Regions from separate parts of the Streptomyces sp. NPDC086077 genome, predicted to be linked through region 1. Evidence: riboswitches for the same ligand, from Rfam matches in the RefSeq annotation. Region 1 holds a riboswitch; the other holds the start of a gene.
What was found. A riboswitch is a leader RNA that binds a small molecule or an ion and turns the genes downstream of it on or off. The one in region 1 is predicted to bind glycine.

Region 1 (10,249 bases):
CGCCGTGACGACCCGTCCGCCGGCCGCGTTCTCCTCGTTCACCGCCATCGCGTACAGCGTGATCCACTCCATGGCGAGGGCCTTCGAGTCGCCCTCGGAGCGCAGCTTGCGCGCGGTGTTCGCGGCGCGACGGCGCACCTTCAGTCCGCCGGGCAGGATGCCCTCCCGGGTCATGCCGCGCCCGACGCACGCCTGCATGACCTGCCAGATGTCGAGCAGTCCGGCGCGGATCTCCTCCTCGGTGCGCCAGGCGCGCTCGTTCTCCAGCATCAGGGCCGAGATCGACAGGCCCGTCTCCTTCGTCAGGCGCAGCAGCTCGTCGCCCGTGCGGAAGGGGTACTTCAGGACCGTGTCGTCCAGCTTGATGCGGTCCGCGCCGACCGCGTCCTCGTCGACGACGAATCCGCCGCCCACCGAGTAGTACGTCTTGGACAGCAGCTCCGCCCCGGAGGCGTCGTACGCCCACAGGGTCATGCCGTTGGCGTGGTAGGGCAGGGCTTTCCGGCGGTGCAGTTTCAGGTCCGCGTCGAAGTCGAAGGCGACCTCGCGCTCGCCGAGGAGCATCAGCCGGCCGGTGTTCTTGATCGCCTCCACCCGCTCGTCGGCCGTCTCGACGTCCACCGAGCGCGGCGAGTCGCCCTCCAGGCCGAGCAGCACCGCCTTGGGCGTGCCGTGCCCGTGGCCGGTCGCGCCCAGGGAGCCGTACAGCTCGACGCGCAGCGAGGTCACGGAGTCCAGCAGTTCCTCGCCGCGCAGCCTGCTGGCGAAGATGCGGGCCGCGCGCATGGGGCCGACCGTGTGGGAGCTGGACGGGCCGATGCCGATCGAGAACAGGTCGAAGACCGAGATGGCCACGGTGACTCCTTGGGGCAGGGGGTGGTGCGGTGGGCCCCACGCCGGTGTGGAGCCCACGGGGTGGAACTACTTCGTCAGACCGGGGTACAGCGGGTGCTTGTCGGCGAGGGCCTTGACCCGGGCCTTGAGCGACTCGGCGTCGTACGACGGCTTCAGCGCCTCGGCGATCACGTCCGCGACCTCGGTGAAGTCGTCGGTCGTGAAGCCGCGGGTGGCAAGCGCGGGTGTACCGATCCGCAGTCCGGACGTCACCATCGGCGGGCGAGGGTCGTTCGGGACGGCGTTGCGGTTGACCGTGATGCCGACCTCGTGGAGCCGGTCCTCGGCCTGTTGGCCGTCCAGTTCGGAGTCGCGCAGGTCGACCAGGACCAGGTGGACGTCCGTGCCGCCGGACAGCACGTCCACGCCGACCGCCTTGGCGTCGTCCTTCACCAGCCGCTCGGCGAGGATGCGCGCGCCCTCCAGCGTACGCCGCTGGCGCTCCTTGAAGTCCTCGGAGGCGGCGACCTTGAAGGCGACCGCCTTCGCGGCGATCACATGCTCCAGCGGGCCACCCTGCTGACCGGGGAAGACGGCAGAGTTGATCTTCTTGGCCAGCTCGGCCGTGGAGAGGATCACACCGCCGCGCGGGCCGCCCAGCGTCTTGTGGGTGGTGGTGGTCACGACATGGGCGTGCGGCACCGGGTTCGGGTGCAGCCCGGCCGCGACGAGACCGGCGAAGTGGGCCATGTCGACCATGAGGTACGCGCCGACCTCGTCGGCGATCCGCCGGAAGGCCGCGAAGTCCAGCTGCCGGGGGTACGCCGACCAGCCGGCCACGATCAGCTTCGGCTGGTTCTCCTTGGCGAGGCGCTCGACCTCGTCCATGTCGACCAGGCCGTCCTCGCCGACGTGGTAGGCGACCACGTCGTAGAGCTTGCCGGAGAAATTGATCTTCATGCCGTGGGTCAGGTGCCCGCCGTGCGCGAGGTTCAGACCCATGATCGTGTCGCCGGGCTTGAGCAGCGCGAACATCGCGGCGGCGTTGGCCTGGGCGCCCGAGTGCGGCTGCACGTTGGCGTGCTCGGCGCCGTACAGCTCCTTGACGCGGTCGATCGCGATCTGCTCGATCACGTCGACGTGCTCGCAGCCGCCGTAGTAGCGCCGGCCGGGGTAGCCCTCGGCGTACTTGTTGGTCAGGACCGAGCCCTGGGCCTCCATGACCGCGACCGGGGCGAAGTTCTCCGAGGCGATCATTTCGAGGGTGGACTGCTGGCGGTGCAGCTCGGCGTCGACGGCGGCGGCGACGGCCGGGTCGTACTCGTGCAGGGGGGTGTTCAGGACGGACATGTGGCTACGACTCCTCAGCCGGCGGTGTGGGCGGCGTACTCGTCGGCGGAGAGCAGGTCGGCGGGCTCCTCCGCGATCCGCACCTTGAACAGCCAGCCGCCCTCGAAGGGCGCGGAGTTCACCAGCGACGGGTCGTTCACCACGTCCTCGTTGATCTCGGTGATCTCACCGCTGACCGGGGAGTACAGGTCGCTGACCGACTTGGTCGACTCCAGCTCGCCGCAGGTCTCGCCCGCGGTCACCTGGGAGCCGACCTCGGGGAGCTGGGCGTAGACGACGTCGCCGAGCGCGTTCGCCGCGAACTCGGTGATGCCGACCGTCGAGACGCCGTCCTCGGCGCCCGACAGCCACTCGTGCTCCTTGCTGTAGCGCAGCTGCTGGGGGTTGCTCATGGCCTGAATTCTCCTGTACGCGGGGGAGTGCTGTTGAAGGGGGGACCGCTGGGACTGCGTGTGAGCAGGCAAAAGGTGCGCCGGGCCCGGCGGACCCGGGTTCAGTGTCTACTTCTGGCGCTTGTAGAAGGGCAGCGCCACGACCTCGTACGGCTCGTGGGTGCCCCGGATGTCCACGCCGACTCCCGGCGTGCCGGCGGCCGCGTGGGCGGCGTCGACGTACGCCATCGCGATCGGCTTGCCGAGCGTGGGGGAGGGGGCGCCGGAGGTGATCTCGCCGATCACCTCGCCGCCGGCGACGACGGCGTACCCGGCGCGCGGCACCCGCCGGCCCTCGGCGATCAGCCCGACGAGAACGCGCGGCGGACTGGCCTCCGCGCGGGCTGCGGCCTCGGTGAGCGCCTCGCGCCCGACGAAGTCGCCCTCCTTCTCGAACTTCACCACCCGGCCGAGCCCGGCGTCGAAGGGGGTGAGGGAGGTGGTCAGCTCGTGCCCGTACAGCGGCATGCCGGCCTCCAGGCGCAGCGTGTCCCGGCAGGACAGCCCGCACGGGATCAGGCCGACGCCCGCGCCCGCCTCGGTCAGGGCCTCCCACAGCGCGACGGCGTGCTCCGGCTTCACGAACAGCTCGAAGCCGTCCTCGCCGGTGTACCCGGTGCGCGCGATCAGTGCCGGGACGCCCGCGACGGTGCCGGGCAGCCCGGCGTAGTACTTCAGCCCGTCCAGGTCGGCGTCGGTCAGCTGCCTCAGGATGCCGGGGGACTCCGGGCCCTGCACGGCGAGCAGGGCGTAGGCGTCCCGGTCGTCGCGGACGGCGGCGTCGAAGCCTTCCGCGCGCTCGGTCAGGGCGTCCAGCACGATCTGCGCGTTGCTCGCGTTGGCCACGACCATGTACTCGGTCTCGGCGAGCCGGTAGACGATCAGGTCGTCCAGGATGCCGCCGTCGGCCTGGCAGATCATGGTGTAGCGGGCACGGCCGACGCCTACGGAGGCGATGTTGCCGACGAGCGCGTGATTCAGGAGCTGGGCCGCCTGCGGTCCGGTGACCGTGATCTCACCCATGTGCGAGAGGTCGAACAGTCCGGCCTTCGTGCGCACCGCGAGGTGCTCGTCGCGCTCGGAGCCGTAGCGCAGCGGCATGTCCCAGCCGGCGAAGTCGGTCATGGTCGCGCCCAGCGAGCGATGCAGCGCATCGAGCGCGGTACGACGGAGTGCGGTACTGCTCATCGGTCGGTCTCCCAAGGCATGACGGCGAGGTCGTTCCTCCCCATCTGTCATCGGAACCTGAGAGGTTCGCCATGACCGCCCAGGAAGGGGGAACCATGGCTTGCACCTTGGGTGGAGCCACTGCGGCAGCGGCCCGCTTTTCAGATGTGCCTCGCCCGCGCGGTAACGGGGCCTGAGAGATTCAAGGGAGGGACTTGCTCCTTCGGCGCCCCAGTCACGACGTGCCTGGGAACTCTCCCGCGCGGATTCAAGCGGCCGGTATGCAGTTGGCGGGCACATCATTGCACGCATCGTTCGCCCGCGGCAGGGGGACCTTCAGGTGGGGGCACGCAGTGTCCACGAGCGGGCACAGTGTGTTGTAGCAGGCTTGTTGCTGGAAGCGGACGGAAACGCGAGACGCCGCGCATTACCTTCTCTTTACACTCGACGGGGACGGGAACTCGTGAACCGCCCCAGGGGAGGACGATCACGGTGAACAGGACCACGGCCTACGCGACCACCGCGGGCCTCGCACTGCCCAAGCAGCCGACCGCCTCGGCCCGGGAGGCGTGCGGCCCGCTGCCGTTCCCCGTGGTCCGCGACCTGCGTGACCGGGCGGGCCGCAGTCCGCACGCCCTGCTCTTCGGCCCTCGCGACCTCGTCGTGATCACCGGCCTGCCCGGCAGCGGCAAGTCCACCCTCATGCGGCGCGCGGTCCGGGCCGGGCGCATCGACTCCCAGGACACCCGCGACCGCTGGGACACCAGCACCCCGGGCTGGCTGCCGTACGCGGTGTACCGCCCGCTCGTCCGGCTCGGCCACTACGCCGGGCTGCGCCGCGCCCTGCGCACCGGCGAGGGCGTCGTCGTCCACGACTGCGGTACGCAGGCCTGGGTGCGCGCCTGGCTGGCCCGCGAGGCCCGCCGCCGGGGCGGCACCCTTCACATGCTGCTGCTCGACGTCACCGCCGAGCAGGCCCTGGCCGGCCAGCGCGAGCGGGGCCGCGGCGTCTCGCGGTACGCGTTCCTGCGCCACCGCCGCGCCGCCGCCCGCCTGCTGCGCCGTTCCGAGCGCGGCGACCTGCCGCGCGGCTGCGGCGCCGCGATCCTCCTCGACCGGGCGGCGGCGAACACCCTGCGCAGAATCGGCTTCACGGGCTGACGGCACCGGCGGTGGGGAGGGCGGGTTAGCCTTTTCAGCCGGTAGCACTGGTACGGAGCAGGCGGTAGGCAGATGGACTTCCCGGGGGACTTTCCGGCACAGACGCACCCGCATCCGCACGGCGGATGGCCCGGCAACGAGCTGGAGGAGGTGCTCTCGGCGTCCCTCGGCGTGCCGTCGGCCGGTGGCCGCATCGTCGAGGTGCTCGCCCGCAGCTTCGTCTGGGTGCCGCTGCCCAACGGCGGCGGCCCCGACAGCGGCCCCCTCGACCTGCCGGGCATGGAGATCGACGGCCAGGCCTACGTCCCGGTCTTCAGCTCCGAGGAGCAGTTCCGCCAGGTCGCCGGCTCCCACATGTCGTTCACCGTCGCCCCCGCCGTCGAGTTCGCCCGCGGCCTGCCCCCGCAGGCCGGCATCGTGGTGAACCCCGGCGGCGTGGTCGGCCTCCCGCTGCCGCCCGCGGCGGTCGCCGAACTCGGACGCGCCGGCCGCACCCCCCTGGACGGTCTCGCGAGCGGCGGCCGGGTCCGCCTCTTCGAGCCGGACTGGCAGGACGACCCGGTCGACTTCCTCACGGCGGCGTCCGCGGAGTTCGAGGCCGTCGGCGTCGTCACCACGGCCCGCCGCTGCCTGGCGGCGATCGAGACGGGGGAACCCATGATGTTCGTGGGCGTCGAACTCTCCCAGTGGGAGGGCGACCTGCGCGCCGCCCCGCTGGACGCCCTCGGCCGCGCCCTGGGCCGGGTCCCGGTCAGGTGGCCGGTCAACCTGGTGCTGATGGACGTCGCCCAGGACCCGGTGGTCTCGTGGCTGCGGGACAGGGTCCGGCCGTTCTACCAACGGGCCGTGTAAGACCTCCCCGAGGGGCAGCCGACCAGGAGCGCGGGCGGGCTTAAGCTAGGGCGCAAAACGAGGGCGTTGCACGAAGGGGCGGTAACAAGTGAGCGCGAGCGGCACCGCCGCGGCCGGCCAGGTCGAGCACATGCTGCGCCAGGTGACGCCGGGGCGCTACGACGCCTACGAAGCACTCCTGCGGGCCCTCGCGACCCCCGGCCCCGGCCAGATCTGGATGCTGCTGTGGCACGGCCAGGCCGGCAGCCCCGACGCCCAGTACGGAAACATGGAGGTCGACGGCTACGGGTACGCCCCCTGCGTCACCTCCGCCCAGGAGCTCTCGGCGAGCGGCTGGAACCGCTCGTACGAGGTGGTCGACGGCCTGGACGTGGCCCGCACCCTCTACCCCGACCACTACGGCCTCTGGCTGAACCCGCACGCCCCCGGCGGCGGCGTCGGCATCCCCTGGCTGGACCTGCGCCGCATCGCCACCGGCCTCGACCGCCAGCCCGCCGGACCCCTGCGGCTGTCCGAACCCGGCATCCAGATCCCGCAGTTCTACGCCCTGCTGTCGCAGAACGCGCACCGCACCCCGGCCGTCCGCTCCCTGCGCCGCGCCTGGGTCCAGCCCGCGCTCGGGGCGCCGTACCTCGCCATCGGTCTCGATGTGTACGACACCTCCCCGCCCGCCGTGGACTCGGTACGCGCGATGATGCAGCAGTCCATCGGCGCGGTCCCGGACGGCCTGCCGGTGTCGACGGTCGCGATGTCCGACGAGTTCGACCCGGTCGCGTTGTGGCTGCGTGCCAACGCCCGGCCCTTCTACGACCGTGAGGCCCACGCGGCCCCGGCCCCGTCCGTCGGCGGGTATGGGTATCCCCGGCCGCACTGAGGGGGGTTCGCGGAGCAACCGGCGCTGTCCCACTGCGCGAACCGGGTTGGGAGCAAGTCAGCCCCGGGGTGCATTCTGCCGAGCACGCCCAGGCTCCGTGCCCGCCGCACGAGCTGGTCGACGCGCTCAACCATGTGATCCGGACGGACCCGAGGCTGTTCCGGTCCGGTTCGCATGACGTTCGGTGGCCGCACCCTTACGTCCGGATACCGGATTCCTGCAGCTTGCATCACGGTTACGCATCCTTTCGCGGCCAAGTCTGGCGACAGATCGGCAAAGCGTTGAAGACTCCCGCTCCAGGGGTGTTCACCCCTGTGCACGACGGATTGATACAGAACGAACATGCCGCTACAGCGGCAAGGGCGGGCCCGGCTACCGCCGGTCGAGAGGGGTCCCTGCTAGATGACGGCACCATTGCACGACCCGACCGTGGAGGCGGCCCCGAGTGCGGCTGAGGAAGCGGAGTTGGTCAGCAGCGACACGAAGGCCGTTCAGGGACGGTCCCTTGGGCGCATCGCCTGGGAGCGTCTCAAGCGGGACAAGCTCGCCCTGGTGGGCGGCATCGTGGTGCTCTTCCTCATCCTGGTCGCCGTACTCGCACCAGTGATCACCGGCCTCGTCGGGCAGGACCCGGAAGCCCATCACGAGGATCTGATCGACCCGCTGTTCGGTACTCCGATCGGCTCGTTCGGCGGCATCAGCGGTGACCATCTGCTCGGCGTGGAACCGGTCAGCGGCCGCGACATCTTCGCCCGAATCGTCTACGGCGCTCAGATCTCACTGCTTGTCGGATTCCTGTCCGCCGTGGTCGCGGTGGTGCTCGGCACCGTGCTGGGCATCCTCGCCGGCTTCTTCGGGGGCTGGGTCGACTCCGTCATCAGCCGCGTGATGGACGGGTTGCTGGCCTTCCCCCAACTGCTGTTCATCATCGCGCTGGTCTCCGTCATGCCGAACGAGATGCTGGGCTTGAGCGGCACGGGCGTGCGCCTGTTCGTGATGATCCTGGTCATCGGCTTCTTCGGCTGGCCCTACATCGGACGAGTGGTGCGCGGTCAGACACTCTCGCTGCGGGAGCGCGAGTATGTCGAGGCGGCCCGGTCGCTGGGCGCCGGGCGGCTCTACATCCTCTTCAAGGAATTGCTGCCCAACCTGGTCGCGCCGATCATCGTCTACACGACGATGATGATCCCCACCAACATCCTCACCGAAGCGGCACTCAGCTTCCTGGGCGTGGGCGTCAAGCCGCCCACGGCCTCCTGGGGGCAGATGCTCTCGAACGCGATCGACTACTACGACTCGGATCCCATGTACATGGTGGTCCCCGGCGTGGCGATCTTCATCACCGTTCTTGCCTTCAACCTCTTCGGTGACGGCGTGCGTGACGCGCTGGACCCGAAGGGCTCCCGCTGAACTGCCGTACCCCAAGCGACCCGTGCCGTGAAGCACGTGGTCTCTCATCTAATCCGGAGGATCCGAGATCGTGACTACCCAACGCACCTCAGGGCGGCGCAAGCAGGCCATGGCCGCTGCCGCGGTGGTCGCCGCGCTGCTGACCACGGCGGCGTGCGGCGGCGGCGGCGACAACGGCGACGGCGGTTCCAAGAACGGCGCGGCCGGGTTCGATGCCGCCAACAACAAGATCGCCCAGGCCGACCAGGCCAAGAAGGGCGGCACGCTGAAGTTCGCGGGCGCCCAGGACGCCGACTCGTGGGACACCACGCGTGGCTACTACGGCTTCATGTGGAACTTCTCCCGCTACTACGCCCGCCAGCTCGTCACGAACAAGGCCGAGCCGGGGGCCGCCGGCGCCGAGCTCGCCCCGGACCTCGCCACCGGACTTGCCAAGGTGTCCGACGACGGCAAGACCTACACCTACACCCTCCGGGACAACGTGACCTGGGAGGACGGCAAGCCGATCACCTCCAAGGACATCAAGTACGGCATCCAGCGCGTCTGGGCACAGGACGTCCTGGCCGGCGGTCCGGTCTACCTGAAGGACGTCCTGGACCCGAAGGGCGAGTACCAGGGCCCCTACAAGGACAAGTCCCCGGACAAGCTCGGCCTGAAGGCGATCGAGACGCCGGACGACAAGACCATCATCTTCAAGCTGCCGAAGGCCAACTCGGACTTCGAGGAGATGCTGGCCCTGGTCTCGGCCTCGCCGGTCCGCCAGGACAAGGACACCAAGTCCAAGTACGGCCTGCGCCCGTTCTCCTCCGGCCCGTACAAGTTCGAGTCCTACGAGCCCGGCAAGTCGCTGAAGCTGGTCCGCAACGAGAACTGGAAGCAGGCCTCGGACCCCGTCCGCAAGGCCTACCCGGACGCGATCACGATCAACTTCTTCTCCAACGCCAATGACATGGACCAGCGTCTGATCAACGGCGACTACGACCTGGACATCAACCAGACCGGCATGTCGCCGCAGGGCCGCACCACCGCCCTGAAGCAGCACAAGGCCAACCTGGACAACCCGGTCTCGGGTTACATCCGTTACGCGGTCTTCCCCCAGAGCGTGAAGCCGTTCGACAACGAGCACTGCCGCAAGGCCGTGATCTACGGCGCCGACCACGTCTCCCTGCAGACCGCGCGCGGCGGCCCGATCGCCGGTGGCGACATCGGCACCAACATGCTGCCGCCGTCCGTCCCGGGTGCCGAGGGGCAGAAGTACGACCCGTACGAGCTCGCCGGCGCCAACAAGAAGGGCAACGTCGCCAAGGCCAAGGAAGAGCTGAAGGCCTGCGGCAAGCCCACCGGCTTCAAGACCACCATCGCGGTCCGCAACAACAAGCCGGTCGAGGTGGCCACCGCGGAGTCCCTCCAGGCGTCCCTGAAGAAGGTCGGCATCCAGGCCGAGATCGACCAGTACGACGGCTCGCAGACCAGCGGCATCATCGGCAGCCCCTCCAACGTGGAGAAGAAGGGCTACGGCATCATCATCATGGGCTGGGGTCCGGACTTCCCGACCGTCCAGGGCTTCGGTCTGCCGCTGTGGGACAGCAGCTACATCCTTGAGAGCGGCAACAACAACTACGCCCTGATCAAGGACAAGGCGATCGACGGCCTGTTCGACGATTACGTCAACACGCTGGAGGACGGCGAGAAGACCAAGATCTCCGCGGAGATCAACCACAAGGTCATGGAGGGCGGTTACTACCTGCCCTTCGTCTTCGAGAAGTTCATCAACTGGCGCTCCAGCCGGCTGGCGAACGTCTACACGTCGGACGGTTACAGCGGCATGTACGACTTCGTCAACCTCGGCCTGAAGTCCTCGAAGTAACCGGCACACCCGCCGAACGGCACGAAAGGCAGGTGAAGGCCGGCGTCGTGATCGCGGGCCATCGGACAACCTCCGGTGGCCCGCGGTCCGCGGCGGGCCGAGAGCTGTGCTCGCTTACCTCATCAGGCGGCTGTTCGCCGCCGCAGTGATGCTTGTGGTCATCATGGTGGTGGTCTTCAGCATCTTCTTCCTCGTCCCCAAGTGGGTGGGCGTCGACATCGCCACGAGCTTCGTGGGCAAGCAGGCGGACCCGGCGGCGGTCGAGGCCGTCCGGACGAAGCTCGGGCTCGGCGAGCCGCTCTA
Region 2 (10,249 bases), on a different contig from region 1:
CAGATAGCGCAGCATCGCGGTCTCGGAGCGGTGCTGCTGGAAGACCGGGTGCGTCAGGTACGCGTCGGTACGCAGCAGCCCGTCGGGCAGCGCGTCCTGCGTGCCGCCGTCCAGCGCATCGATGTCCGCCTGGACACCGAACGCGGCCCATACGGCGGCCAGTTGGTCCCGTGTGGTGGTCTCGTCACAGGCCATGGAGACGTGGTCGGCGTCGATCGGCCACAGGTTGACGCCGTTCTCGCGCGCGGCGGCGGTGACCTCGTCCGCCCGGCCCGGAACCCGCGCGGTGACGGTGTCGAAGTAGGCGCCGTGGACGATCTCGGCGCCGCCGTCACGCAGGCCCGCGGCGAGGATCGCGGCGTACCGGTGGGTGCGCTGCGCGATGCCCCTCAGCCCCTCGGGACCGTGGTAGACGGCGTACATCCCGGCCATCACGGCGAGCAGCACCTGCGCGGTGCAGATGTTGCTGGTCGCCTTCTCGCGCCGGATGTGCTGCTCTCGCGTCTGGAGCGCCAGCCGGTAGGCCTTGTTCCCGTCGGCGTCGACGGAGACGCCCACAAGCCGTCCGGGCAGGCTGCGCGCGAACTTCTCCTGCACCGCCATGTAACCGGCGTGCGGCCCGCCGAAGCCCATCGGCACACCGAACCGCTGCGTCGTACCGACCGCGATGTCCGCGCCCAGCTCACCGGGCGACTTCAGCAGCGTCAGCGCCAGCAGATCCGCGGCGACGGTGACGAGCGCGCCCAGCCCGTGCGCCTGGTCGATGACCGCCTTGATGTCGCGTACGGCCCCGGAGGCGCCCGGGTACTGGATCAGCACACCGTTGATCTCACGGTCGGCGACCTCAGCCGGAATGCCCTCGGCGAGGTCGGCGACGACCACCTCCACCCCGGTCGGCTCGGCGCGGCCCTGGATCACGGCGATGGTCTGCGGCAGCGCGTCCGCGTCGACCAGGAAGAGGCCCTTCTTGTTCTTCCCCATGCGCCGGGAGAGCGCCATCGCCTCGGCCGCGGCCGTGCCCTCGTCGAGCAGCGAGGCACCGGAGGTCGGCAGCCCGGTGAGGTCGGCGACCACGGTCTGGAAGTTCAGCAGCGCCTCCAGCCGGCCCTGCGAGATCTCCGGCTGATAGGGGGTGTACGCGGTGTACCAGGCCGGGTTCTCCATGACGTTGCGCATGACGACCGGCGGGGTGAAGGTCCCGTAGTAGCCGAGCCCGATCATGGAACCCAGCACCTGGTTGCGGTCGGCGAGGGAGCGCAGCTCACGCAGCACCTCCGCCTCGGTGCGCGCGCCCGGCAGATCCAGGGAGTCGGCGTTCTTGATCACATCCGGTACCGCGGCGGCGGTGAGCTCGTCGAGCGAGCCGTAGCCGACCTGCGCGAGCATCTTGGCCCGCGCCTCCTGGTCGGGCCCGATGTGGCGCTGCTCGAACGGGATGCCCTGTTCGAGTTCGGAGAGCGGAATGCGCTGGGCGGTCATTGCGGAGGCCTCCTGGTCTGACGCGACCTTCGAGGGACACCCCGGCACGGGTGCCCCGACGGCCTCCCCCTCTGTCATCTCAACCTGAGAGCTTCACCGGCCGCCCGAGGACGCCCGGCTTGCACCGTCGGTGAGAGCGGGAGCCGTGACACCCGCTCTGCTTTCCAGAGTGACCTCGTCCGTGCGGTACGTGGGCCTGAGAGATTCCGGGGAGGATTTGCTCCTTCGGCGCCCCCGGTGGTGGTCTCCGGAGGACTCTCCCGCACGGGGTCAGCAGCCGTTTGCCAGAGTACCAGCGAGGTCGACACCCGGGCGTTCGAGTGGCCGCCTTCCTCAATGTGCTCTTTTGTAGTGCTTACGGATGAGGTGCGAGCGAGTGGAGGGCCCGTGCAGACCGACATCGATCCGCGCAACCTGATCGGCCGCAAGGCATTCGACCGCCACGGCAGCAAGATCGGCACCATCGACGAGGTCTACCTCGACGACGCGACCGGCGTACCGGAGTGGGCGGCCATACGGACCGGCCTGTTCAGCAGGGACGCCTTCGTCCCACTGGAGCCGAGCGAGCTGATCGACGGCACTCTGCACGTCCCCTTCGAGCGCGCCCTGATCAAGGACGCCCCCGACTTCGGCGTCGGCCGGCACCTCTCCCCGGAGCAGGAACTCCAGCTCTACCACCACTACGGCCTCGACGTGGCCGCTCCCCCGGCGCTGCCGGACCGCGACTTCGGCAAGCTGGCGGGTTCGGACGAGACGTGACCCCGGAGGCTCAGCCCTGGAGCTCGGGTCTTCGCGCCACGAGTGGCAGCGGCTCCGCCGGCTCCAGCGCGGGATCGTCGACCCTGAAGGTCCGCACCCGCCCCGGCTCCGACTCGGGGGTCTCGAACCGCACGGTCACTCTCCCCAGCCCGCTGCCCTGTACCCATCCGTGTCCGTACTCGGCGTGCCGCACATCGTGTCCGGCGGCCCACCGCCGCTCGACGGGCCCGGCCTCCTCCCGCTCGGGCTCTTCCGCCACGTCCTCCACCTGCCCCTCGTCCCGCTCCTCGGCCGCCTGCGCGAACAGATCCTCCTGCGTGTAGTCGGCCAGCCCGCTGACCCCGACCCCCAGCAGCCGCACGCCCCCGGTGGTGTCCACGGAGTCCAGCAGCCGGGCCGCCGCCTCCCGCACCACCGCCGGATCGTCCGTGGGCCCACGCAGCGTCTCGGACCGGGTCAGCGTCGAGAAGTCGTACCGCCGCACCTTCAGTACGATCGTCCGCCCCGAGAGTCCGGCCCCGCGCAGCCGCCGCACGCACCGGTCGGCGAGCCGCTGCACCTCCAGCCCGACCCGGACCCTGTCGTGGATGTCCACGTCGTAGGTGTCCTCGACCGACACGGACTTCGCCTCACGCTCGGCGACCACCGGCCGGTCGTCGAGGGCCAGCGCCATCGCGTACAGCGCGTGCCCGTGCGCCCTGCCCAGCAGCCGTACGAGCTCGTCCTCGCCCGCCTCGGCGATCTCGTCGACCGTGGTGATACCGGCCCGGCGCAGATGGTCGCCCGTCGCGGGTCCCACCCCCGGCAGCGTCCGCACCGACATCGGCCCCAGCAGATCCCGCTCCGTACCCGGCTCGATCAGCACCAGACCGTCCGGCTTGGCCTCCTCGGAGGCGATCTTCGCGAGCATCTTCGAGGCGGCGAGCCCTACGGACCCGGTGAGGCCGGTGACGGCCCGTATGTCGGCCCGCAGCCTGACGCCCGCCAGCCGCGCCGACTCTCGGTCCCAGGCCGTCCCCCCGGCCTCCAGGTCGACGAACGCCTCGTCCAGGCTCAGCGGCTCCACCAGCGGCGACAGTGCCCGCAGCAGGCCCATCACCTGCTCGCTGATCGTCCGGTACAACCCGAAGCGCGGCACCAGATAGGCGGCGTTCGGCGCGAGCCGGCGCGCCTGGCCCATCGGCATCGCCGAATGCACCCCGAACACCCGGGCCTCGTACGAGCAGGTCGCCACCACTCCGCGCGGCCCGAGCCCACCCACGATCACGGCTTTCCCGCGCAGGCTCGGCTTGGACGCCTGCTCCACCGAGGCGAAGAAGGCATCCATGTCGAGATGCAGGATCGTGGGCGCGGTTCTCACATGTCCGATGCTGCCTCATGCCACTGACAACGCCCGCGCGGCACGAGCCGCCGCCGACAGTGCCTCAGACGGCCCGGTTGCGCCGCCGTGCCAGCTCGTCCGCCGGGTTGTGCCCGAGGAGCGTCTCACCGGTGTCGATGCGTTCTCCGTGCAGCTGCGACAGGGCGCTCTCCACGTCCCGCCAGACCACGCCGACGGCGATCCCGAAGATCCCCTGGCCGCCCTGGAGCAGCGCGTGCACCTCGTCGGGCGAGGTGCACTCGTAGACGGTGGCGCCGTCGCTCATCAGCGTCATCCGCTCCAGGTCCCGGAAGCCACGCTCCCGCAGGTGCTGGACGGTGGTGCGGATGTTCTGCAGCGACACCCCGGTGTCGAGGAATCTCTTGACGATCTTCAGAACGACGACGTCGCGAAAGCTGTACAGGCGTTGCGTGCCGGACCCGTGGGCGGGCCGCACGCTCGGCTCGACCAGACCCGTCCGGGCCCAGTAGTCCAGTTGCCGATAGGTGATGCCGGCGGCCGCGCAGGCCGTCGGACCTCGATAGCCGATCTCCTCGGACGCCATGGGCGCCGCCCCTCCGCCGCCGGGAACGGCCATAGGTCGCTGCGGCGCGTGATCACTCGCCCTGCCGTGCGGAGGGTACCCCCCACTCGGGCGAAGCTGAGAGCTCGGGGGAGGGTACGGACCGCTCTCCCCGAAACTGCGTCCGGGGGCACCCCCAGCCGTACCGTCGCCGCTGCTTCTCACGCCGACCTCCGTCCTTGACCTGCCTTCTCGACGGTAGGCAGTCACCAAGGGTGCGTCAACGATCGCCACACTCGGCACGCCGAGTGATAATCACCCTAAGAGTGGTTTCCCGCACCCCATCGCGGGGAAAGGCTAGCCGAATGCTCTGTCGGGAAGCCGCATGACGCTCTCACTCGCCGCCGGCACGTGCCGGGGCGGGGAGCACGGCCCGGACACACACCGGCCCGCCGCGGACCCCCGGCCCGCGCGGGCCGCCACCACTCACTGGCTGCTGCTGCCGAAGTCCTCGGGCGAGATCTGGTCGAGGAACTCCCGGAACTTCTCCACCTCGTCCTCCTGCTCGTCGGGGATCGCGATACCGGCGTCGTCGAGCACCCCGTCACTGCCGTAGATCGGCGTGCCGGTGCGCAGGGCAAGCGCTATGGCATCGGACGGGCGGGCGCTCACCTCGACGCCGCTGGCGAAGACCAGCTCGGCGTAGAAGACGCCTTCACGCAGGTCCGTGATGCGTACTTCGGTGAGCTCCTGGCCGACGGCCTCCAGCACGTCCTTGAACAGGTCGTGGGTCAGCGGTCGCGCGGGGGCCATGCCCTGCTGGGCGAAGGCGATCGCCGTCGCCTCCCCCGGCCCGATCCAGATGGGGAGGTAACGGTCGCCTCCCACTTCGCGCAGGAGCACGATCGGTTGGTTGGAGGGCATTTCGACCCGGACACCTACGACATCGAGCTCGTTCACACAGCAACCCTAGGCCGTGCCCGGGACGTTTGGGTAGTCGGGCCGTCATCCCCCACGCGATCCGGCCGCCGCCCGCCAGCTCGGCGCGCTCCCCCTGATGAGCGGGACATACCCCCGCGGCTCCTGAGGCGCGGACAATCCGGGGCCCTGAGGTGCGGACAACCCGGCGCCCCTGTCCTGGGGCCACGACACAGCTCAGCCCCTTGAGCCCCCACCGGCCTTGCTCAGCCGCTCACCGAGCCGCCACCAGGGGGGCCCACACGCCGCACGGCGACCCCGCCATGAGGCACACCGGCAGCAGCACAGCTCCTTGAACCGGCGCCGGCGCCTGGCCCTGTGCACCCATCGGCGGACCCCGAGGCTCCGCGCAACCATCAGCGGGCCCCGGGCCTGGGCCCGGGGCAATCCTCACGGCCCACGCACAGCCCGCCCTGCCCGAGCGCACACTTCCGCAGGCCGCCTCGCACGGACCGCCCCACACAACCCGCTCAGGGCAACCGCACCCCGAGCGCACTCTGCACCAGCGCCGCGTGCAGTTTCACCGTGAGCCCCGCCAGCTCCTTCGCCCGGGCCTCAGCATGCGCCCTCGTCTGGGGGTTCCGATGCCTCTTCAGCGGAGCCACCACCTGGTCCACGAGCCCGGCCTCACGGTCGGCCGCGGCCTTCATCGCGCGCAGATGCCGCGGCTCGATACCGGACCGCCCGAGCTCGACGATGAGCGCCGACACGGTGACCGCCTCGGCGTCGTAGACCCCGTCCGCCACTGGAGTGACCAGCCCGTACGACTCCCACTCGGAAAGCTCCCGCTCACCGATCCCGGCCGCTGCCAGCAACTCCGCCCGTGCGATCCGGGACGCCGTCGGCCCGTCGGCTAGCCCGGCCTCGCCGTCACGCTGTCGGCCCAGCGTCGGCAGCCGCAGCTGCTCGCCGCGCTCCATCGCGTCAAGGTGCTCACGGATCACCTTGAGCGGCAGGTAGTGGTCCCGCTGCATCCGCAGCACATGCCCGAGCCGCTCCACGTCCCCCGGGCCGAACTTCCGGTACCCCGAGGGCGTCCGCTGCGGCTCGATCAGCCCCTCCGACTCCAAGAAGCGGATCTTGGAGATCGTGACCTCGGGAAACTCCTCGCGCAGCACGTTTAACACCGTGCCGATACTCATCAGCCCGCTGTCCGTGGCGGCGGCACCGTACCCGGAGCCGCCGCTCGGTGTGTGACGCATGGAACTTCCCTCGGAGTTTCTCCGGACGGACTCCGGAGGAGGGTCAGATGCCCTGCCTGCTCGCGTGGAAGACGAGCCGGTACTTGCCGATCTGCACCTCGTCACCGTTCGACAGAGCGACCTGGTCGATCCGCTCCCGGTTGACGTACGTGCCGTTCAGGCTGCCGACGTCGGCCACCGTGAACGACCCGTCCGGGCTGCGCCGGAACTCCACGTGGCGGCGCGAGACCGTCACGTCGTCCAGGAAGATGTCGCTCTGCGGGTGCCGCCCGGCCGTGGTCAGGTCGCTGTCCAGCAGGAAGCGGCTGCCCGAGTTCGGCCCCCGGCGCACCACCAGCAGCGCGGAGCCCAGCGGCAGCGCGTCCACCGCGGCCTGCGCCTCGGGAGACAGCGTGGGCAACTGTGTCTGACCGGTGACCTCGGCGTCGTACGCCTCGAGACCGCTGATGGAGATCGTGGAGGTCGTCTCGGACGGACGCTCGGGCGTCACCCCCGGCCGCAGCGGCGCACCGCAGTTGGAACAGAAGCGGCTGCTCTCCGCGTTGCGGTTACCGCACCTCGTACAAACCAGGGCCGACATGGACGGATCCTCCTGCCGCGGCTGCCCCGCAGGGGCGTGGGACGCGTACGGGTCGGCGGAAAACCCTCCACCCGCACTTGAGGTTGACGGTTGCCCGAAACCTATGCCGCCGGCCTGGGCAGGGTCAACCGACGGCGCGCCCTGACCACCGGAAATGTCGCCACCCGGACCAGCGACCTGGTCCCGGAACAGCGGGCGCTGGCCCTCCGCGTCAGGCTGTGCGCGATGCCGAGCGGTCGCGTTTTCGCGACCCTCTCGCGCGCTCTTGCCGAACAACTTCGCAAACAACTTCACGGGCGATTCCCCTTGACCGAAACAGACCCGCCCGTGGGGCAGGACGAACCCTGATTGCACACACTGGTCGACCCGGACATCCTCACAACGTCCGTATCCACCAGACAGTTTCCACCACGCACCACCCAATCGGTGCGCCGACCCCCCGCAACCTCATGCCCTCCCCGGACGTCCGCCATGCACCGCCGGTTCACTGGGAGGACGACCGAGCGTAGTCAGGTCGCTTCACCGCTCGCAAGGCGTCCACGACGATCTTGTCCGACCGCTCGACAGTCACGGTGGCCTGCTCCTTCTCAAGCGTCTGCACCACGCCTCCTGGGATGTTGAGCGCCGGTTCGAGGTCCTGCGACTTGCCGATGACCTTGAAACGATAGGGAGCGTTGATCTTGTTCCCGTCGACGCTCACACTTTGCCCGGAGTCCGTCAGATAGGTGCTCGCGACGACCCGCACGCCGTTCACCTGGATCGCCTCCGCGCCGGCCGCGCGCAGCTCCTGGATCGCGTCGAGCAGCATGTCCGCCTCGACCGTCCCCTTCGTGTCGTCGATGGTCATCGTGATGCCGGGCCCCTGTGCCGCCACCGTGCCCGCCAGCACACCGAGTTGCCTTTCCTTCTCGATCGTCTGCCGCCGGGCCTCCTCGGCCTGGTTCGAGCTGTTCTCCAGCTCGTCCCGCTGGTTCTCGAGACCCTGCTTCTCGTCCTCAAGACGCTGAGTACGGTCGTCCAGTTCATCGAGGATCCGCACGAGATCCTCCTGGCGGGCTCCGCGCAGGGCGCTGTCGCCGTCGCTGTTCGAGGCGACCTGCACCGCCAGGCCGAAGCCGAGCCCGAACAGCAGCAGGGCGACGATCAGTTGGGCCCGGGTGATCCGCGGCGGCCACAGTCCGTCGACGAGCCGCTGCCGCCCCGTGATCTCGGACCGCGTCTTTTCCCCGGCGGTGTCCGGGAGTGTCGTGTCGTCCGTCGTGGGCGTGGCCTCGGCCCGCACCTCGTCGGGCAGCTCCTTGCGCAGCCGGTTCTCGCCCGTCGTCCCGCCGGCCTTCTCGTCCTGATCGCTCATCGGCCTCACGCCCGGAAGACGTGCCGACGGATCGCCGCGGCGTTGGAGAAGATCCGGATACCGAGGACGACCACCACACCCGTGGACAGCTGGGCGCCGACGCCCAACTTGTCGCCCAGGAAGACGATCAACGCGGCGACGACCACGTTCGACAGGAACGAGACCACGAAGACCTTGTCGTCGAAGATGCCGTCGAGCATGGCCCGCAGGCCACCGAAGACAGCGTCCAAGGCCGCCACCACGGCGATCGGGAGATAAGGCTCGACGACCGCCGGAACCTCGGGCCGGACCAACAGGCCGGCCACGACTCCCACGACGAGGCCCAGTACGGCGATCACGATGTGCCTTTCTCACTTCTCTGCTGTGCTGACTCGGTTATCGGCTGTGCTGTGCGGACGATCACACTCGGCGCGGCCGGCAACCGCAGCTCCCCCTCCGACGAGATGCTCGTCCGGATGCCGAAGTTCTCCTGCAGGGCATGCAGGTACAGCCCGTCCGCGCTGTTCTGGAACTTCGTGCTCAGCCCCTCGCCGTCCCCCACCGCGAGCACCGTGTACGGCGGCACCAGCGGCCGGTTGTCGACCAGTATCGCGTCACCCGCGGCCCGGATCGCCGACAGCGCCGTCAGGCGCTGTCCATTGATCGAGACGGCCTCGGCGCCCGACTCCCACAGCCCGTTCACCACGCGCTGCATGTCACGGTCACGCACCCGCCCGGTGTCGGAGAAGCCGGTCGTCCCGCGCGGGTCGCTGTCAGCGCCGGAGGTGGCCTCCTTGGCGTCGTTCACGACCAACTTCACGCCGGGGCCATGCACTTCGACGGCACCCGACAGGATGCCGACCAGTTCCGTCTGATCTCCGCCGCCGCTCTGCTTGAGCGCCTCCCGCTGCCGGGCGCTCACGTCTTCCCGCAGCTTGTCGACGGTGCTCTCCAGCTCGTCCGCCGCCGCGGTCTCCCGGTCGATCCGGTCGATGAGCTCCTCGCGCTCCTTCGCCACGACCGGCGCCGCCACCCGGGCCTGGGCCGCGCCGACGGTCACGACCAGAGCCGCCAGCACCAGACCGGCGGCGAGACCGAGCTTCGCCCGCAACGTCTTCGGCATGCCTCCGGTGGTCTTCTTCCGGGCCGCCGCCTCGGCGTAGCCGTCATCGAGGCTGTGATCCATGACGTTGGTGAGCAGCGACATGGACGCGTCCGGGCGCGTAGGGCGCGCGGGTGTGCTCCGAACGGGCGGCTGCTGCGGCATGCCGCACATCGTCGCACGTCGCGGCCGCTACCTCCGAATGGCCCCACCGGCGTGCCGGACAGGCCCTTTTGGGGACACTTGTCCGGCACGCGCGCGTGCTGCTGTTTTACCGCCCGGCGCTGTCCACGACCGACGACCACTCGTCGAGCAGTGCCTGCGCGGAGGCGTCGTCCGGCCCCTCCGCCCACAGGTGGGTGACCGCCTCGGCCGGGTCGGGCAGCACCATCACCCAGCGCCCGTCGGCCTCGACCACGCGCACACCGTCCGTGGTGTCCACGTCACGATCTCCGGCCGCCTCGACCACGCGCCGCATGACGAGACCCTTGACCGCCCACGGAGTCGCCAGATCCCGCTTGAGGACGTGCGCGCGCGGGATGCGCGCGTCGATCTGGCTCAGCGTGAGCTGCGTCCGGGCCACCAGTCCGATCAGCCGTACGAAGGCCGCCGTACCGTCGAAGACGCTGCTGAACTCGGGGACGATGAAGCCGCCCTTGCCGTCACCGCCGAAGATGGTCGTCTCGTCCCGGCCGACCCGGGTCAGGTCGTCGGGTGACGTGGTGGTCCACTCGACCTGGGTCCCGTGGTACGCCGCGACCTGCTCGGCGATCCTCGTGGTGGTCACCGGAAGCGCGACCCGCCCGCTACGGCGCTCGGCCGCGACCAGGTCGAGCATCACGAGCAGCGCCCGGTCGTCCTCGACGATCCGCCCCTTCTCGTCGACCAGCGACAGCCGCTCGCCGACGGGGTCGAACCGCACACCGAACGCGG

Region 2: it holds a riboswitch for glycine, as region 1 does, so the genes downstream of both, gcvP (aminomethyl-transferring glycine dehydrogenase) here and gcvT (glycine cleavage system aminomethyltransferase GcvT) in region 1, are expected to answer to the same signal.

The regions. Positions count from the first base shown of each region.
Region 1 covers NZ_JBFBJT010000061.1:6,102-16,350, reverse strand. The annotation lists gene AB0O67_RS19195 (L-serine ammonia-lyase) at 1-855, opposite strand, end outside; gene glyA (serine hydroxymethyltransferase) at 922-2,184, opposite strand; gene gcvH (glycine cleavage system protein GcvH) at 2,199-2,576, opposite strand; gene gcvT (glycine cleavage system aminomethyltransferase GcvT) at 2,685-3,803, opposite strand; glycine riboswitch at 3,954-4,053, opposite strand; gene AB0O67_RS19175 (AAA family ATPase) at 4,275-4,943, shown strand; gene AB0O67_RS19170 (enhanced serine sensitivity protein SseB) at 5,016-5,795, shown strand; gene AB0O67_RS19165 (enhanced serine sensitivity protein SseB C-terminal domain-containing protein) at 5,884-6,669, shown strand; gene AB0O67_RS19160 (ABC transporter permease) at 7,072-8,079, shown strand; gene AB0O67_RS19155 (ABC transporter substrate-binding protein) at 8,150-9,946, shown strand; gene AB0O67_RS19150 (ABC transporter permease) at 10,053-10,249, shown strand, end outside.
Region 2 covers NZ_JBFBJT010000024.1:2,761-13,009, reverse strand. The annotation lists gene gcvP (aminomethyl-transferring glycine dehydrogenase) at 1-1,479, opposite strand, end outside; glycine riboswitch at 1,654-1,752, opposite strand; gene AB0O67_RS09980 (PRC-barrel domain-containing protein) at 1,867-2,238, shown strand; gene AB0O67_RS09975 (DNA polymerase IV) at 2,249-3,598, opposite strand; gene AB0O67_RS09970 (MerR family transcriptional regulator) at 3,663-4,346, opposite strand; gene AB0O67_RS09965 (bifunctional nuclease family protein) at 4,608-5,081, opposite strand; gene AB0O67_RS09960 (MerR family transcriptional regulator) at 5,570-6,301, opposite strand; gene AB0O67_RS09955 (FHA domain-containing protein) at 6,345-7,304, opposite strand; gene AB0O67_RS09950 (DUF881 domain-containing protein) at 7,366-8,235, opposite strand; gene AB0O67_RS09945 (small basic family protein) at 8,241-8,573, opposite strand; gene AB0O67_RS09940 (DUF881 domain-containing protein) at 8,570-9,490, opposite strand; gene AB0O67_RS09935 (mannose-1-phosphate guanyltransferase) at 9,588-10,249, opposite strand, start outside.